Regions from separate parts of the Arthrobacter sp. NicSoilB4 genome, predicted to be linked through region 2. Evidence: predicted binding sites of a transcription regulator. Region 2 holds the regulator's gene; the other holds the start of a gene.
The links. The regulator HrcA, encoded in region 2, represses chaperone genes, less so after heat shock. The targets are predictions, from matches to a motif close to TTNGCACTCGNNNNNNNCGAGTGCNAA.

Region 1 (7,995 bases), 1.5 Mb from region 2:
GGCGGACCCGGCGCCTCCGCGGTGGCGTTCGTGTCCAACCTTCTGGTCAGCCTGCTGGCCCGGCAGCTGGGCCGCTGGCGTACCCCGGACTTCTTCATCACGGCTTCATGCTCCTTCCTGGTCACCTTCATCGCGCTGCTGCTCTGGCGGTTCGGCAGCGTGGTAGGCATCCAGATCGCCCCAGAGATCGTGGTGGTGGGCGGCATCCTGCTGCTCCTGCCGACCGGGCGGCTGGTCTCCTCGGTCCAGGATGCCATCAACGGCTTCCCGGTCACGGCGGCCGGCCGGTTCCTGTCCACCATGCTGACCTTCGGTGCGCTCGTGGCCGGCATCGCAGTGGGATTTGTGGTGGGGGCCATGATGGCGATGGAATCCATTGACGTCACCAAAACATTCCCGCCGACGTATCCCTTGTGGGTGGTGATCCTGCTGATCGCCATCGCGGTGCTCATGATCGGCATCACCGAACAGACCAGCTGGACCCTGCTGCTGCCGACAGCGGCCGTGGGCGTGGTGGGCTATCTGGTCCTGATCGGAGCCGAGAACCTGGGCATCGGCCAGCGTTTTTCACCGGCCGTGGCCGCCGTCGTCATCGGCCTGCTGGGCCGGGTGGTGGCGCTCCGGATGGGAGCCCCTCAGCTGGTGGTGGCCGTTCCGGCCGCCCTGATCCTGTTGCCCGGACTCACCATATTCCGTTCCATGTATGTATTGACCATCGAGGAATCGGAAATCCTGCTGGGCGCGGGGGGCATGCTCAATGCCGGTGCCATTGTGATGGGCGTCGCGGCCGGCATCGTGCTCGGTGACACTCTCGCCCGGCCCCTGACCCGCGGCCAGGCCAGCAACGAACGACGCCGGGCGCGGCGCCGCTAGCTCCGCGAGGACAGCCCCTCCGGCCGCCAGGCGCCGGGTTTCCCCACCTTTGCGGGTGCACCACGGCGAGTCAGTCCTCCGCGCCGGTGTGTCCCGGCGACGGTGGGGCGAAGATGGGGAAACTCCGCGGCGCCGGTAGGTCGTGCCGTCAGATCTTGCTGCTAAATCTGTCCGACGGGGAGCTTCTTCTCGGCCTGGAAGTCGTCCTCCACCCGGCCCTTCGCCCAGTAGCCGGACAGTGAGACCTGTGAGCGTTCGAGCCTGTGCTGCACGTAAAGCACTTCCCGCAGGCTTTTCATGTAGCCGCGCTCGCCGTGCGCAAAGACCTGCACCCGGCCCTCGGGCCACTTGGCGTCGCGCACCGCGGTGACCAGCAGGTCGCTGCCCCCGGCCGGAACGCCGCCGCGCAAAAGCCAGCGCAGTTCGACGCCGTCCGGCGAGGCAATCGCCTGAATGTCGGCGTCGCCGTCCACCTCGAGGAAGGCGATGCCGCGGGCGTCCGCCGGCAACGATTCGATCGAGGCGGCAATGGCCGGCAGCGCGGACTCGTCGCCCGCAAACAGGTACCAGTCAGCGGCCGGATCCGGATTGAACCCGCCGCCCGGGCCGGTGAACACCAACGCGTCGCCGGGCTGGGCGGACGCGGCCCAAGGTCCGGCCAGCCCTTCATCCCCGTGGATCACGAAGTCGATAGCGAGTTCCCCTGCTGCCTCGTCGACCCAGCGAACGGTGTACGTCCGGGTGTGCGGCCACTGCTCCCGCGGCATGGACTCCCGGATCTCCCATAGGTCCAGCGGTTCCGGGTAGGCGACTCCCGGCTGCGGGAACACGATCTTGACGTAGCGGTCCACGAAGGCGTTGTTGGCGTAGCCGGCGAAGCCCGGGCCGCCCGCAATGATCCGGACCATGTGCGGAGAGAGCTGCTCGCGCCGCAGGACGGTGAGATTGGTCTGCGGGCGGGAATTCCGGGTGGCCGAGGTGGCGGCGGGCACTGATGTCATGGGACCAAGCCTAGCCAAGAAGGTTGAGCCGGACCCTGACTGTGACGCCGGCTAGGGAAGCGGGGGCAGTTCCCAATCCACCGTGCCGTCGCCCTGCTGCTGAAGCAGCGTATTGGTGCGGCTAAACGGCCGGGAGCCGAAGAAGCCGCGCGCGGCCGAGAGCGGGCTCGGATGGGGGCTGGTGATCACCGGGGTGGCACCCAGCAACGGGCGTACGGTCTCGGCGTCCTTGCCCCATAGGATTGCCACGAGTGGCGCGGCTGCACCGCTCTCGGTGCAGCGGTTCGCCAGGGCGCTGATCGCCGCCGCCGTGACTGCTTCCCACCCCTTGTTCCGGTGCGAGCCAGCCGCCCCTGCCCGGACGCTGAGGACTCGGTTGAGCAGCAGCACACCCTGGTCCGCCCAGCTGCTGAGGTCGCCGTGGATCCGCGGCGGCAGCCCTAGATCGGCGTCGAGTTCCTTGTAGATATTTGCAAGGCTCCGCGGGATGGGCCGGGTGGCTCCGTCCACGGCGAAGGACAGCCCCACGGCGTGGCCCGGCGTCGGATACGGGTCTTGGCCCACGATCAGCACACGGACATCCGCCATCGGCTGCCGGAAGGCCCGCAGGATGTTCGACGGCGGCGGCAGGACCGCGTGGCCACCGGCAACCTCCCCGCCGAGGAAAGCCAGGACACCCCGCAACTGCCCTTCGACCGGCGCCAGTGCCTCGGCCCAGCCGGGAGCCACGAGCTCATCCAACGGCCTGTCGGCCAGCTCGGCGAAGCCGGCAGCCTCGGCCGCCGGGGGCTCCAGCTCGAACAGGGCATCGGAATCAAGGGAATCGGAGTTCGGCACAAGGCCCATTCTCGCAGGGCGGCGAATGACAAGCCTGTTATTCGCCCGTAGCATGGGGGAGGACTTTTCACCGGAACCAGCAGTGCCGGAACGAGCAGGGAGTGTGTCGTGGCCGAACAAGCGCAAGAGCACCTTTCGACGGCTGAGTCCGTTGCCGCGGATGTCCGCGACGAGTCGCCGCTGAGCGGCCGGGACCAGCAGATGCTGGCGCTGGAACGGCAATGGTGGAAGTACGCCGGCGCGAAGGAGCAGGCCATCCGCGAGCTCTTCGACCTCTCCGCCACGCACTACTACCAGATCCTCAATGCCCTCATCGACACCGAGGATGCGCTGGCCCACGATCCCATGTTGGTGAAGAGATTGCGTAGACTACGTACGTCACGCCAACGTGCGCGCACTGCTCGCCGCTTGGGCTCAGACGCGTAAAAGCACAGCCGGATGCGCGGAATCCCGCGGTAGGGTCGGCGTGGACAATTCGTCAGAAATCAGCAAGGACGTCGTTTTACCATGACCAAATACGCTCGGGATGAATTTGACCGGGTCCCGGAGACCTCCACTCGCCAGGGTGTCCACCGGGCCGTCGCCGCCTCCAGCCGCCGCCGTCTGGCACCCATCCTGGCCGTCGGCGCCGCGGCCCTGGCTGTCGGCCTCGTGGCCTTCCTGATCCTGCCGAAGCTCGGATTTTCCTCCGGCGGAAACACTGTGGCGGTATCGGCCGAGCAAGGCGGCAGCAGCGCCGCCGCGTCACCCGCCCCGACAGCCTCCAGTCAGGCTCCCAGCGCGACACCCTCCGCGTCTGCCACCCCCTCCGCGACACCGACGCCGACCGCAGCCGCCGTCGACAAGACACAGCCGGTGGCGATCTTCAACGGCACCACCACCGCGGGGCTGGCGAACCGCGTTGGCGGAACGGTCTCCACCGCCGGCTGGACCCTCGGCACGCTTGGAAACTGGGGAGGCGCGCCCCAGAAGCGTTCGGTCGTCTTCTACAGCGGCGCCGCGCAGAAGAGCAATGCCGAGGCCCTGGGCAAACTCCTCGGTATCCAGACCGTAGTGGACTCGGCCGAATTCCAGATGCCGCTCGTTGTGGTGCTGGGGCCCGGTTTCCAGTAGCCCCTTCCGGTTACGCCTGAATAACTATTCCCGCAGCGACCCGCCGGCTCCCTGCGCGCTGGCGGGAGGGTGTGGATAGAGTACTTGCGGACAACTTTTGCATCCCGCGGACGGCACCTGAGTCGTGCATTCTGCGGTAAGCATTCTGCGGGTCGCATTCTGCGGTAAGCATTCTGCGGTTCGCATCCCGCGGCGCACATTGTGGTGGGCCGCCCAAGCCGATTGAAAGTGTGGACATCATGGCACTGGGAACCGTCAAGTGGTTCAACGCCGAAAAGGGCTACGGCTTCATCACCGTGGACGATTCCGGCGCTGATGTCTTCGTGCACTGGTCAGCGATCGCGGGCGAGGGCTACCGCGCCCTGGATGAGGGGCAGCGGGTGGAACTCGAAATCGGCGAAGGCGAAAAGGGCCCGCAGGCCGAAAGCGTCCGGCCCGCCTAGTGGTCTTCTCCGCCGGAGCACAGGTGTCGCAGGACCCTGCCGAAACGACTTCCGGCCGGCAGTCCGCCGGCAGCACGATCCGCAACACGGTCCGCACCCGGGCGGTGGCCCTGCGGCGGGCCCGGGCCCTGGCGGTGGCGGCCGTTGCCGTCCTGGCCACCACCGCGTGCCTGGGGCCGGCGGGGGGCGCCCGCGTCGGGCAGGCCGACGCGAGCGGCGACGGAACCCTGCGAATCGGACTCATCCTTGACAACACTGGCCCGCAGGACTTCCTCAACGCCCCCCAGCTCGCCGCAGCGAAGCTCGCTGTCAAGGAAATCAATGCCGCAGGCGGCCACAAGGGCAAACCGGTGGAGCTTCTCCCGGCGACCGTCAGCGGTGACACCGCGGCGCAGGCCAAAGCGTTAGTTGCCGCCAAAGCCGACGTCGTCATCGGTCCGACGGACTCCAGCCGGGCGCCCGCCGCCATCGACGTCCTGTCCAACGCCAAGGTGGCCATCATTTCCCCCGCGAACTCCGCCGGCGGGCTCAGCAGATACGAGAGCAACGGCTACTATTTCCGCACTTCGGCAGCCGACATCGCCCAGGCCCCCGTTCTCGTCAAGCTCGCCAAGGACAGCGGCGCGGCGACCATCGCGGTTGTGTATGAGGAAGGCACCTACGGCAAAGACGTGTCTAACGCGGTGGCCGCCGCGGCCAAGGCGTGCGGCGTTGGGCCCCTCGTCGTGGCCGGGTTCGCCCCAGGCCAGGCACAGACGGCTGCTGCCGCGGCGAAAGCAGCGGCTCCCGACGCCGTCGTGCTGGTTTCCCGCGCGGGCGCCCAGGGCGCCATCGCCGAGCTGAACAACGCAGGCCTGGCCGGCAAGAAGCTCATCCTCAGCGACGGGGCGGTCAGCCAGTACGGTTCGGGCCTCGGCTCCAGGGCCCTCGACGGCGCGCGGGGGATCCTGCCGGGGACCTTTGCCTCCGCCCACTTCCAGGGCGAGCTGGTTGCCGTGGATCCGGGACTCAAGGACATGACATTCGCCGCAGAGACGTACGACGCCGTCAACCTTGCCGCCATTGCCGCGGCCGCGGCCCAGGACGACGCCGGAACGTCCATTGCGGCCAGCCTGATCGCCGTCTCGGGCGGAACAGCCCAGACGTCAGGCAACAGTGCGCCGTCAGGCGAAGCCGCGGTATGCAAGAGCTACCAGGAATGCCTCGACTCCATCCGGGCGGGCAAGCGCCCCGACTACGATGGGGAATCCGGGCCGGTGGGCTTCGATTCGAATGGAGACGTCAGCTCCGCAAACTATGTTGTCTACACCTACGGCCCGGACAACACCGCGACGATGAGCGGCAACGAAACTGCCAGCAGCAGCGGGTCTTAATCGCCCGTAGCGTATTGAGCCTTGCCGGAGTGCCGCCAGCATGCCGATGGTGGGTCATCCTGCGCGGCCACTGCTTGCACTCTCCCCGGGGGAGTGCTAATTATTGAGTTAGCACTCCCGCGTATTGACTGCTAAAACGACGCCCGGTTCGCCCGGCAGCGGAGTTGAAGCAGCCGATCCTGGAGCGAAAGAAACACCTGGCTGGGGTGAGATCCCGGGCCCAACGGCATACAGAGGCCGCCGGGCCAGGGATCGTCCGTCGCGGGCACCGCAGCGAAGGTTCATTCTTAACGACTGTCCCGAAAGGACTACTGCCGTTATGGCCAAGATCATTGCATTTGATGAAGAGGCACGCCGCGGTCTTGAGCGGGGCCTGAACATCCTCGCCGACGCCGTCAAGGTCACCCTCGGCCCGCGTGGACGCAACGTCGTCCTCGAAAAGAAGTGGGGCGCCCCCACGATCACCAACGATGGTGTTTCCATCGCCAAGGAGATCGAGCTGGACGATCCTTACGAGAAGATCGGCGCCGAGCTGGTCAAGGAAGTTGCCAAGAAGACGGACGACGTCGCCGGCGACGGCACCACCACCGCCACCGTGCTGGCACAGGCCCTGGTCAAGGAAGGCCTGCGCAACGTCGCGGCCGGCGCTGATCCCCTGTCCCTCAAGCGCGGCATCGAGAAGGCCGTCGAGGCTGTCACCCGCGAACTCCTGGCCTCCGCCAAGGAAATCGAAACCAAGGAAGAGATTGCCGCCACCGCGTCCATCTCTGCCGGTGACAACGAGATTGGCGCCCTGATTGCCGAGGCCCTGGATAAGGTCGGCAAGGAAGGCGTCATCACCGTCGAGGAGTCCAACACCTTCGGCCTGGAGCTGGAACTCACCGAAGGCATGCGCTTCGACAAGGGTTACATCTCCGCTTACTTCGTCACCGACGCTGAGCGCCAGGAAACGGTCCTCGAGGATCCGTACATCCTGATCGTCAACTCCAAGATCTCCAACGTCAAGGAACTGGTTGCTGTCCTCGAAAAGGTCATGCAGTCCTCCAAGCCGCTGCTGATCATTGCCGAAGACATCGAGGGCGAGGCCCTGGCCACGCTCATCGTCAACAAGATCCGTGGCACCTTCAAGTCCGTCGCCGTCAAGGCTCCGGGCTTCGGCGACCGCCGCAAGGCGCAGCTCGCGGACATCGCCATCCTCACCGGTGGCCAGGTCATCTCCGAGGAAGTCGGCCTCAAGCTGGAGACCGCCGGACTCGAACTCCTGGGCCGCGCCCGCAAGGTCGTTGTGACCAAGGACGAGACCACCATCGTCGAGGGCGCAGGCGACGCAGACCAGATCGCCGGCCGCGTTTCCCAGATCCGCGCCGAGATCGAGAACTCCGATTCGGACTACGACCGCGAGAAGCTGCAGGAGCGCCTGGCCAAGCTGGCCGGCGGCGTTGCAGTCATCAAGGCCGGTGCCGCAACCGAAGTTGAACTCAAGGAACGCAAGCACCGCATTGAGGACGCCGTCCGCAACGCCAAGGCTGCTGTCGAAGAGGGCATCGTCGCCGGCGGTGGCGTTGCCCTGATCCAGGCCGGTGCCAAGGCGTTCGCCAACCTGCAGCTCGACGGCGACGAGGCAACGGGTGCGAACATCGTCCGCGTCGCCATCGACGCCCCGCTGAAGCAGATCGCCTTCAACGCCGGCCTCGAGCCGGGCGTTGTGGTGGACAAGGTCCGCGGCCTGCCCGCAGGCCACGGCCTGAACGCCGCCACCGGCGAGTACGTCGACCTGCTGGCTGCCGGCATCAACGATCCGGTCAAGGTCACCCGCTCTGCCCTGCAGAACGCGGCGTCCATCGCCGGCCTGTTCCTCACCACCGAGGCCGTTGTGGCCGACAAGCCCGAGAAGGCTGGCGCCCCGATGGGCGGCGGCGACGACATGGGCGGCATGGGCGGCATGGGCGGTTTCTAACCGCGCATAGCAAGCAGCACTGGATGTCGCTGAGCAATCAGCACTGAACGTCTAGTACAAAACGACGGCGGTCCCTCCTTCGGGTGGGGCCGCCGTCGGCGTTGGGCCTCGTGAAAGGGGCGGAGCCGGTGGCGCAGTGGCAGCGGGGCATTTGTGGGGGCGGAGGTCTGGCAGGATGGTGCAGTGACGATTACAGCGGCAGCCGACGGTTCGGCTTTAGGAAATCCCGGCCCGGCCGGATGGGCCTGGTACGTGAACGACGACTGCTGGCGAGCCGGGGGATGGCCGCACGGCACCAACAACATGGGCGAGCTCATGGCCGTGCTGGATTTGTTCCGCTCCACCGCGCATCTGCCGGGCGAAGACCTGCACATCCTCTGCGACAGCCAGTACGTCAT
Region 2 (7,995 bases):
GCAGTCCGTATGCCCTGGGAGCTCGACGGCACCAGCTACGCGCTGAACATGATCGACACCCCCGGGCACGTTGACTTCACCTATGAAGTGTCCCGCTCGCTCGCGGCCTGCGAAGGCGCGATCCTGCTGGTGGACGCGGCACAGGGCATCGAGGCCCAGACCCTCGCTAACCTTTACCTGGCGATGGAAAACAACCTCACGATCATCCCGGTCCTGAACAAGATCGACCTTCCGGCGGCCCAGCCGGAGAAGTACGCGGCGGAACTCGCCAGCCTGATCGGCGGCGACCCCGACGACGTGCTCCGCGTCTCCGGCAAGACCGGCATGGGCGTCGAGGTGCTGCTGGACAAGATCGTCCGCGACCTGCCGGCCCCCGTGGGTGACCCGAACGCCCCGGCCCGTGCCATGATCTTCGACTCCGTCTACGACACGTACCGCGGCGTGGTCACCTACGTCCGGGTGGTGGACGGCATGCTGCACCCCCGCGAACGCATCCAGATGATGTCCACCCGGGCCACGCACGAACTCCTCGAAATCGGTGTCAGCTCACCGGAACCCACCCCTTCCAAGGGCCTCGGCGTCGGCGAAGTGGGCTACCTCATCACCGGCGTGAAGGACGTCCGCCTGTCAAAAGTGGGCGATACCGTCACAAACCTGGCCAAACCGGCCTCCGAGTCGCTTCCCGGCTATGCGGACGCCAAGCCGATGGTCTTCTCCGGCCTGTACCCCCTGGACGGCACGGACTATCCCGTGCTCCGCGATGCGTTGGAGAAGCTGATGCTCAACGACGCCGCGCTCGTCTACGAGCCGGAGACATCGGCCGCCCTGGGCTTCGGCTTCCGCGTGGGTTTCCTGGGGCTGCTGCACCTGGAAATCACGCGTGAGCGGCTCGAACGCGAATACAACCTGGACCTGATCTCCACCGCCCCCAACGTGGAGTACGAGGTGACGCTGGAGGACAAGAAGGTCGTCCACGTCACCAACCCCAGCGAGTACCCCACGGGCAAGGTCGCGGAGGTCCGCGAGCCGATGGTGGCCGCGACCATCCTGGCGCCGAACGAATTTGTCGGCGCCATCATGGAACTGTGCCAGAGCCGGCGCGGCGTCATGGGCGGGATGGACTACCTGTCCGAGGACCGGGTTGAAATCCGGTACCGGCTGCCGCTGGCCGAAATCGTCTTCGACTTCTTCGACATCCTCAAGTCCAAGACCCGCGGCTACGGCTCGCTGGACTGGAAAGCCGACGGCGACCAGGTGGCCGACCTCGTCAAGGTGGACATTATGCTCCAGGGCGAACAGGTTGATGCCTTCTCCGCCATCACGCACCGTGACAAGGCCTACACCTACGGTGTGATGATGACCACCAAGCTCCGCGAGCTCATTCCGCGCCAGCAGTTCGAGGTGCCCATCCAGGCTGCCATCGGCTCCCGGATCATCGCCCGGGAAAGCATCCGCGCCATCCGCAAGGACGTGCTCGCCAAGTGCTACGGCGGCGACATTTCCCGCAAGCGAAAACTGCTGGAGAAGCAAAAAGAAGGCAAGAAGCGCATGAAGATGGTGGGCCGCGTTGAGGTTCCCCAGGAAGCGTTTATTGCCGCCCTCACCACGGACGAGTCCAAGGACAAGGCCAAGAAGTAGCGGTGCCCGTGATAACTGTCCCAATGCTTGCCGGACCCGACCGTGCCTAGCGCCCTTCCGCTGGGCGACCCGGCGCCGTCGGACGGGCTGCTGCCCGGGCAGGCGCTCGAAGGCGCCGCATCCAGGGCCTTCGGGCTGTACGTCCATATCCCGTTCTGCGCTGTGCGCTGCGGCTACTGCGACTTCAACACCTACACGGCCACGGAACTCGGCGGCGGGGCGTCCCAGGACGCCTACGCCGGCACCGCCGTCGCGGAGGTCGACTTCGCGGCAGCCGTTCTGAAGACCAGCGGCCTGCCGGCACGTCCGCTCAGCACGGTTTTCTTCGGCGGCGGGACACCCACGCTCCTCCCGGCCGGAGACCTGGCCAGGATCCTCACCGCCGCCATAGGAGCCTGGGGCCTCGAACCCGGCGCCGAGGTCACCACGGAAGCGAACCCGGACTCGGTTACGCCCGATTCCCTGCAGCTGCTGGCCGACGCCGGCTTCACCCGCGTCTCCTTTGGCATGCAGTCCGCAGTGCCGCACGTTCTGAAGGTCCTGGACCGCACGCACACGCCCAGCCGGGTGCCCCAGGCGGTCCGGTGGGCCCGTGAGGCGGGCCTGGCCGTCAGCCTCGACCTGATTTACGGGACGCCGGGGGAGTCTCTGGCTGACTGGCGTTACTCCTTGGAGACCGCGCTGTCCTACCAGCCGGACCACATCAGCGCCTACGCGCTGATCGTCGAGGAGGGCACCAAGCTCGCCGCGCAGATCCGCCGCGGCGAAGTCCCGGGGATCGACGACGACGACCACGCAGACAAATACGAACTCGCCGACGAACTCATCTCGGCGGCCGGACTGTCCTGGTACGAGGTCAGCAACTGGTCCCGCACCCCGGAGCAGGCCTGCCGGCACAACCTTGCCTACTGGCGTGGCGATGACTGGTGGGGGATCGGCCCGGGCGCGCACTCCCACATGGGCGGCGTGCGCTGGTGGAACGTCAAGCACCCCACGGCCTATGCCAACCGGCTGGGATCGGGGCTTTCGCCGGCAGCAGGCCGGGAGACCCTCGATTCGCAGACCCGCAACGTCGAGCGCGTCATGCTGGAGGCCCGCCTGAATTCCGGGCTGGACATCAGCAGCCTCGGCGGACTCGGTGACACCGGGCGGCACGCCGTCGCCGGGCTTATCGCCGACAGCCTGATTGATCCCGTGGCGGCGTTCCACGGCAGCCTCGTGCTGACCCTCAAGGGCCGGCTGCTCGCAGACGCCGTCGTCCGCAGGATTTTGCCGGACTAGGGTCCGCAAGATCCTGCCCGACCAAGCTGAAAAAGCCGGCCGCCGCCCTGAGGGCAGCGGCCGGCTTTCCTGCTTCGGTCCGGGATTTCGGGACCGTCTGCCTGGGACCGGCTGGAGGGCTACTTGATCCAGCGGAGGTTGAACTCGTAGCGGTGCGGCTGGCCGCGGTTGACGTGGATGCCGGCCGCGACCGAGAAGCAGGTGACGGCGATCCAGATGACCGTGGCGAGGACAGCGAAGATGTTGCCCACCACCGGCACGAAGACCAGCAGGTTGCACAGCACGGCCGCGATCGTGGGCGGCAGCGTGAAGTTCAGGGCTTCCTTGGACTCTTGCGCCGTGAACGGGCCGCGGTCCTTGAAGATCAGGTAGATCAGCAGCGAGGGAACGCAGCCGAGGATGCCGCCGAAGTGAGCCAGCGTGGCCCACTGCCGGTCCTCGCTTGCCGTCAGGGGCAGTGCATTTGCGGGAACGCCATGGTACGGGGGCTGGCCATGGCCGGCCTGGTTGCCGGTGTGTTCGCGTGCGTCATCTGCCACGGTGTCGTCCTTCGGATTGCGGTGGTGCGTTGGTGCCTGGGGGTGCCAGGGCCGCGCCGGGAGCGCAGCCGCCGTTCCAAGAATACTTGGTTCGGCGCGGAATGGAGGATCGGCCCGCTGGCGGCGGCGCCAGGGCAGGCTCCTCAGGGAACGGTGAGGAAGTCGATGACCTCTTCCACCCGGCCCAGCAGGGAGGGTTCCAGGTCGGCGTAGCTGCGGACCGCGCCGAGGAGTTTCTGCCAGCCCAGGCCGATGTCCTCCTTGGTGCTGTGCGGCCAGCCGAAAGCCATCAGGATGCCCGTCTTCCAGTCCACGCCGCGGGGAATCACCGGCCACTTCTCGATCCCCAGCACGGCGGGCCGGATCGCCTGCCAGACATCCACATAGGGGTGCCCGACGATCAGCACGTTGCCGGCCGCGCCGGGGGATGCCATAACGGCGTCCGCGATCCGGGATTCCTTGGAATCGGGAACCAGATGGTCCACCAGGACGCCGAGCCGGCGCCCGGGGCCGGGCCGGAAAGCGGCCACGGCTCCGGCGAGGTCGTCGATGCCGTGCAGCGGCTCGACGACGATGCCCTCCACCCGGAGATCGTCGCCCCAGACCTTCTCGACGAGTTCGGCGTCGTGCTTGCCTTCCACCCAGATCCGGCTCGCCTTGGCGACCTGGGCACGCTGGCCCGCCACACGGACGGAGCCGGAGGCTGTTCTGCTGCCGGCGGCAGCCGCGGCGCCCCGGGGGGCCGGCGGCATCAGCCGGATCGGCTGTCCGTCCAGCAGGAAGCCGAAGCCGAGCCGGAAGGACCGGGACTTGCCGCGGCGGTCCTCCAGGGCGACGACGTGCATCCCGCCGGACTTCTCCACCCGGGTCACGGCGCCCACCCAGCCCGACTGCACATCTTCGAGGACCATTCCGCGCTCCACCGGCACTTCCGGCAGTTGCGTCTTGGCGGGGGCGGACAGGTCCTGCGGGCCCCAGTTCTGGTACGACATCGGTTCCACACTGCTTTGCGATTGGATTGCTACGGCGGGCTGTGCCCGAAAACACCTGCCCCGGGAAGAACGCCCGGAGCGAATCCAATGCTAACAACGCGGCGACTCATATTAGACTGGTTAGCACTTAGGCATGTCGAGTGCTAACCGACAGGCCGTGTGCCAGCAGAGCGTGCGGTGCGGTCGGCGAACGGCGGCACCGGATGCGGGACAGTCGAATGGAGGTGGAGCGTGAGCGAACCACGCAAACTCGAAGTGCTGCGCGCCATCGTGGAGGACTACGTCCATTCACGGGAACCCGTCGGCTCCAAAGCCCTCGTGGAGCGGCACCATCTGGGCGTCTCCAGCGCCACGATCCGCAATGACATGGCGGCCCTGGAGGATGAGGGCCTCATCACGGCCCCGCACACGAGTGCCGGACGCATCCCCACCGACAAGGGCTACCGGCTCTTCGTGGACCAGATTTCGGCGGTCAAGCCGCTCTCACCGGCAGAACGCCGCGCCATCCAGGCCCTGCTGGAAGGCTCCGACGACCTCGACGACGTCCTGGACCGAACCGTCCGGCTGCTCGCGCACCTGACCAACCAGGTCGCCGTCGTGCAGTATCCGCATCTCAGCCGGGCCAAGGTAAGGCACATCGAATTCGTCCTGTTGGCGCCCCGCAAGGTGCTTATCGTGCTGATCGCCGACACCGGCAAAGTGGAACAGCGGGTCATTGACGTGGGGCAGGACTTCGGCGACGAGGCCCTGGCCGAACTCCGCACGCGCTTCCTCAGCGGCCTGTCCGGGACGCCGCTGAACTTGTTGCCGCAGTCGTTGCAGTCCGTGGTCGGCAGTTGCCCGCCCGCGCGGCGCGGCGCGGCGCAGGCGCTGGCCCGCGGCCTCGAGGCGCTGGCCACGAGCAGCCGCGAAGAGCGTATGGTCATGGCCGGAACCGCCAACCTCGCCCGCTCCAACGTGGACTTCCCGCTGAGCATCGGACCGGTGCTGGAAGCCCTCGAGGAACAAGTGGTTATGCTCCGCCTGCTGAGTGACATGGCGGCGGACCCGCGGGGGGTGACGGTCAGCATCGGCCGGGAGAACCCGTATGTCGGACTCGCCGAGGCCTCGGTGGTGGCCACCGGCTACGGTCCGGACGCCACGGCGAAGGTCGGCGTGCTGGGGCCAACCCGGATGGACTATCCCACCACCATGGCCGCCGTCCGAGCGGTGGCCCGCTATCTTTCAAGGATTCTCGGCCCCTGACGGACGGCACACCACGCCCGTCCCGACGTTCCGACACCAGGCTTCTTGCCCCTAACAGGCAGTGCCCCACCGGCAGTACAAAAAGGAAGAGATACAAACTTTGAGCAGCCATTACGACGTTCTTGGAGTCTCCCGCGAAGCTACGGGCGAAGAAATCAAGAAGGCCTACCGCAAGCTGGCGCGGACCCTGCACCCGGACGTGAACCCCGGGGATGACGCCTCGGACCGGTTCAAGGCCGTCACCCACGCCTACGAGGTGCTGTCCGATCCGCAGAAGCGCAGGGTCTACGACACCACCGGCAATGAGAACGGCACCGACAACGGTTTCGGCGGCGGCAGCTACTCCGGCCAGGGCTTCGCGTTCCAGGACATTTTCGAAACCTTCTTCGGCGCCGGCGGCCAGGCCGGACCGGCCTCACGCGTCCGCCGCGGCCAGGACGCGCTGATCAGCGTCCGGATCGACCTCCGCGACGCCGTGTTCGGCGTCAACAAGAAACTCGAAGTCGACACGGCTGTCACCTGCCCCACCTGTGAGGGCTCGTGCTGCCGTGAAGGCAGCCACCCGGAACGCTGCGACATCTGCGGCGGCAGCGGCCAGGTCCAGCGCGCCGTCCGTTCCATCCTCGGCCAGGTCATGACCACCGCGCCCTGTGGTTCCTGCGAGGGCTTCGGCACGGTCATCAAGGACCCCTGCAACGAATGTGCAGGCCAGGGCCGGATCCGCAGCCGGCGCTCCCTGACGGTGAAGGTTCCCGCCGGAGTTGCCACCGGCACCCGCATCCAGCTCTCCGGCCAGGGCGAGGCCGGCCCCGCCGGCGGCCCCGCCGGCGATCTGTACGTGGAGATCCGGGTCAACAACGACGCCACCTACGTGCGCGACGGCGACGACCTGCACGCCAGCCTCAACATCCCCATGACGGCGGCAGCGCTGGGCACTGAACTCACCCTCGACACCTTCGACGGCCAGCAGGAGATTGACGTCAAGGCAGGCACCCAGTCCGGTGAGGTCATCACGCTGCGCGGACTCGGCGTCACCCACCTTCGCGGCTACGGCCGCGGTGACCTCAAGGTCCACCTCCAGGTGGACACCCCCGCCAAGCTCGACGCCGCCCAGGAGGACCTGCTCCGCCAGCTCGCGAAGCTGCGCGGCGAGCAGTTCACCGAAGGAAAGCTCGCCGCGAGCGGCGGGGTTTTCGCGAAGCTCCGGGACCGGCTCGGTAACCTGTAGCGGTGAGCAACCCGGTCTTTTTCACTGCCCCCGGCACCCTCGACGGGCTGGTTCCCGGCTCCGTCTTCACTCTTGACGGACCTGAGGCCCGCCACGCGGTCACGGTGAAGCGCCTTGCCGTCGGGGAAGCCGTGGACATCGCCGACGGCGCCGGCAAGCGCCTGACCGGCACCGTCGCGGCCGTCGCCCCGAACGAGCTGTCGGTCACGTGCTCCGAACTCTCCGACGAGCCCCGGCCCGCGGTCCGGCTCGTCCTGGTCCAGGCCCTCGCAAAGGGCGACCGGGACGAGCTCGCCGCGGAGACCGCGACCGAACTCGGAATCGACGCGGTTGTGCCCTGGCAGGCCGAACGGTCGATCGTCCGCTGGAAGGCCGAGCGTGCGGCGAGGGCCCACGCCAAGTGGCAGTCCGTCGTCACTGCGGCGGCCAAGCAGGCCCGTCGTGCGTGGATCCCGGAAGTCCGCTCCGCCGTCGACGGCGCCGGACTGCAGGCTGCGGTGGCCGCCGCGGATCTCGCCATCATCCTGCACGAGGACGCCGTGCGTCCGCTGCGGCAGGTCCTGGAGGCCTGGCAGGCGGCCAACTCCGCTGGTGACTTGTCCGACGGCGACGGGTCCGGCGCGGGCGGCGAGGTACTGCTGATAGTGGGGCCCGAGGGCGGCATCAGCCCGCGTGAAGTGACCAGGCTCTGCGACGCCGGCGCCGTGACGGCCCTGCTGGGACATCATGTGCTGCGTTCGTCCACAGCAGGTCCCGCAGCGACAGTACTCGCCAGCGACATCCTGGGCCGCTGGTAGCCCGGGTTCAGCTCAAAAGTCGATGCTGGTTCGGCAGCGGTGCCTATTTGACCGTGAAGCCGCGGGTATCGATGTTCAGGTCTTTTGCAGCGTTGCCGTCCTCCAGCTGGGACACCCGGACCTCGTAGTTGCCCGGTCCAAGATTCACCGAGACGCTGAAGGCGCCCGACTGGCCGGCCTCAGCCGACGCCGTGACCGTCCCGTTCAGGTAGCTGGTCTTGACGCTGCCGTCGATCCGCAGGATCTCCCACCGGAGTTCGCCTCCCGGAGCCGTG

Region 1: a site for HrcA is predicted at 5,749-5,775, ahead of groL (chaperonin GroEL). Genes of this name have one in related genera too.

Annotation. Positions count from the first base shown of each region.
Region 1 is NZ_AP024653.1:682,926-690,920, forward strand. It holds gene LDO13_RS03220 (threonine/serine exporter family protein) at 1-873, shown strand, start outside; gene LDO13_RS03225 (siderophore-interacting protein) at 1,035-1,874, opposite strand; gene LDO13_RS03230 (uracil-DNA glycosylase) at 1,926-2,711, opposite strand; gene LDO13_RS03235 (DUF3263 domain-containing protein) at 2,820-3,137, shown strand; gene LDO13_RS03240 (LytR C-terminal domain-containing protein) at 3,219-3,824, shown strand; gene LDO13_RS03245 (cold-shock protein) at 4,064-4,267, shown strand; gene LDO13_RS03250 (ABC transporter substrate-binding protein) at 4,378-5,640, shown strand; gene groL (chaperonin GroEL) at 5,960-7,597, shown strand; gene LDO13_RS03260 (ribonuclease HI family protein) at 7,781-7,995, shown strand, end outside.
Region 2 is NZ_AP024653.1:2,168,580-2,176,574, reverse strand. It holds gene lepA (translation elongation factor 4) at 1-1,638, shown strand, start outside; gene hemW (radical SAM family heme chaperone HemW) at 1,681-2,919, shown strand; gene LDO13_RS09790 (DUF4870 domain-containing protein) at 3,039-3,458, opposite strand; gene LDO13_RS09785 (DUF3097 domain-containing protein) at 3,602-4,450, opposite strand; gene hrcA (heat-inducible transcriptional repressor HrcA) at 4,682-5,695, shown strand; gene dnaJ (molecular chaperone DnaJ) at 5,796-6,923, shown strand; gene LDO13_RS09770 (16S rRNA (uracil(1498)-N(3))-methyltransferase) at 6,926-7,720, shown strand; gene LDO13_RS09765 (GerMN domain-containing protein) at 7,764-7,995, opposite strand, start outside.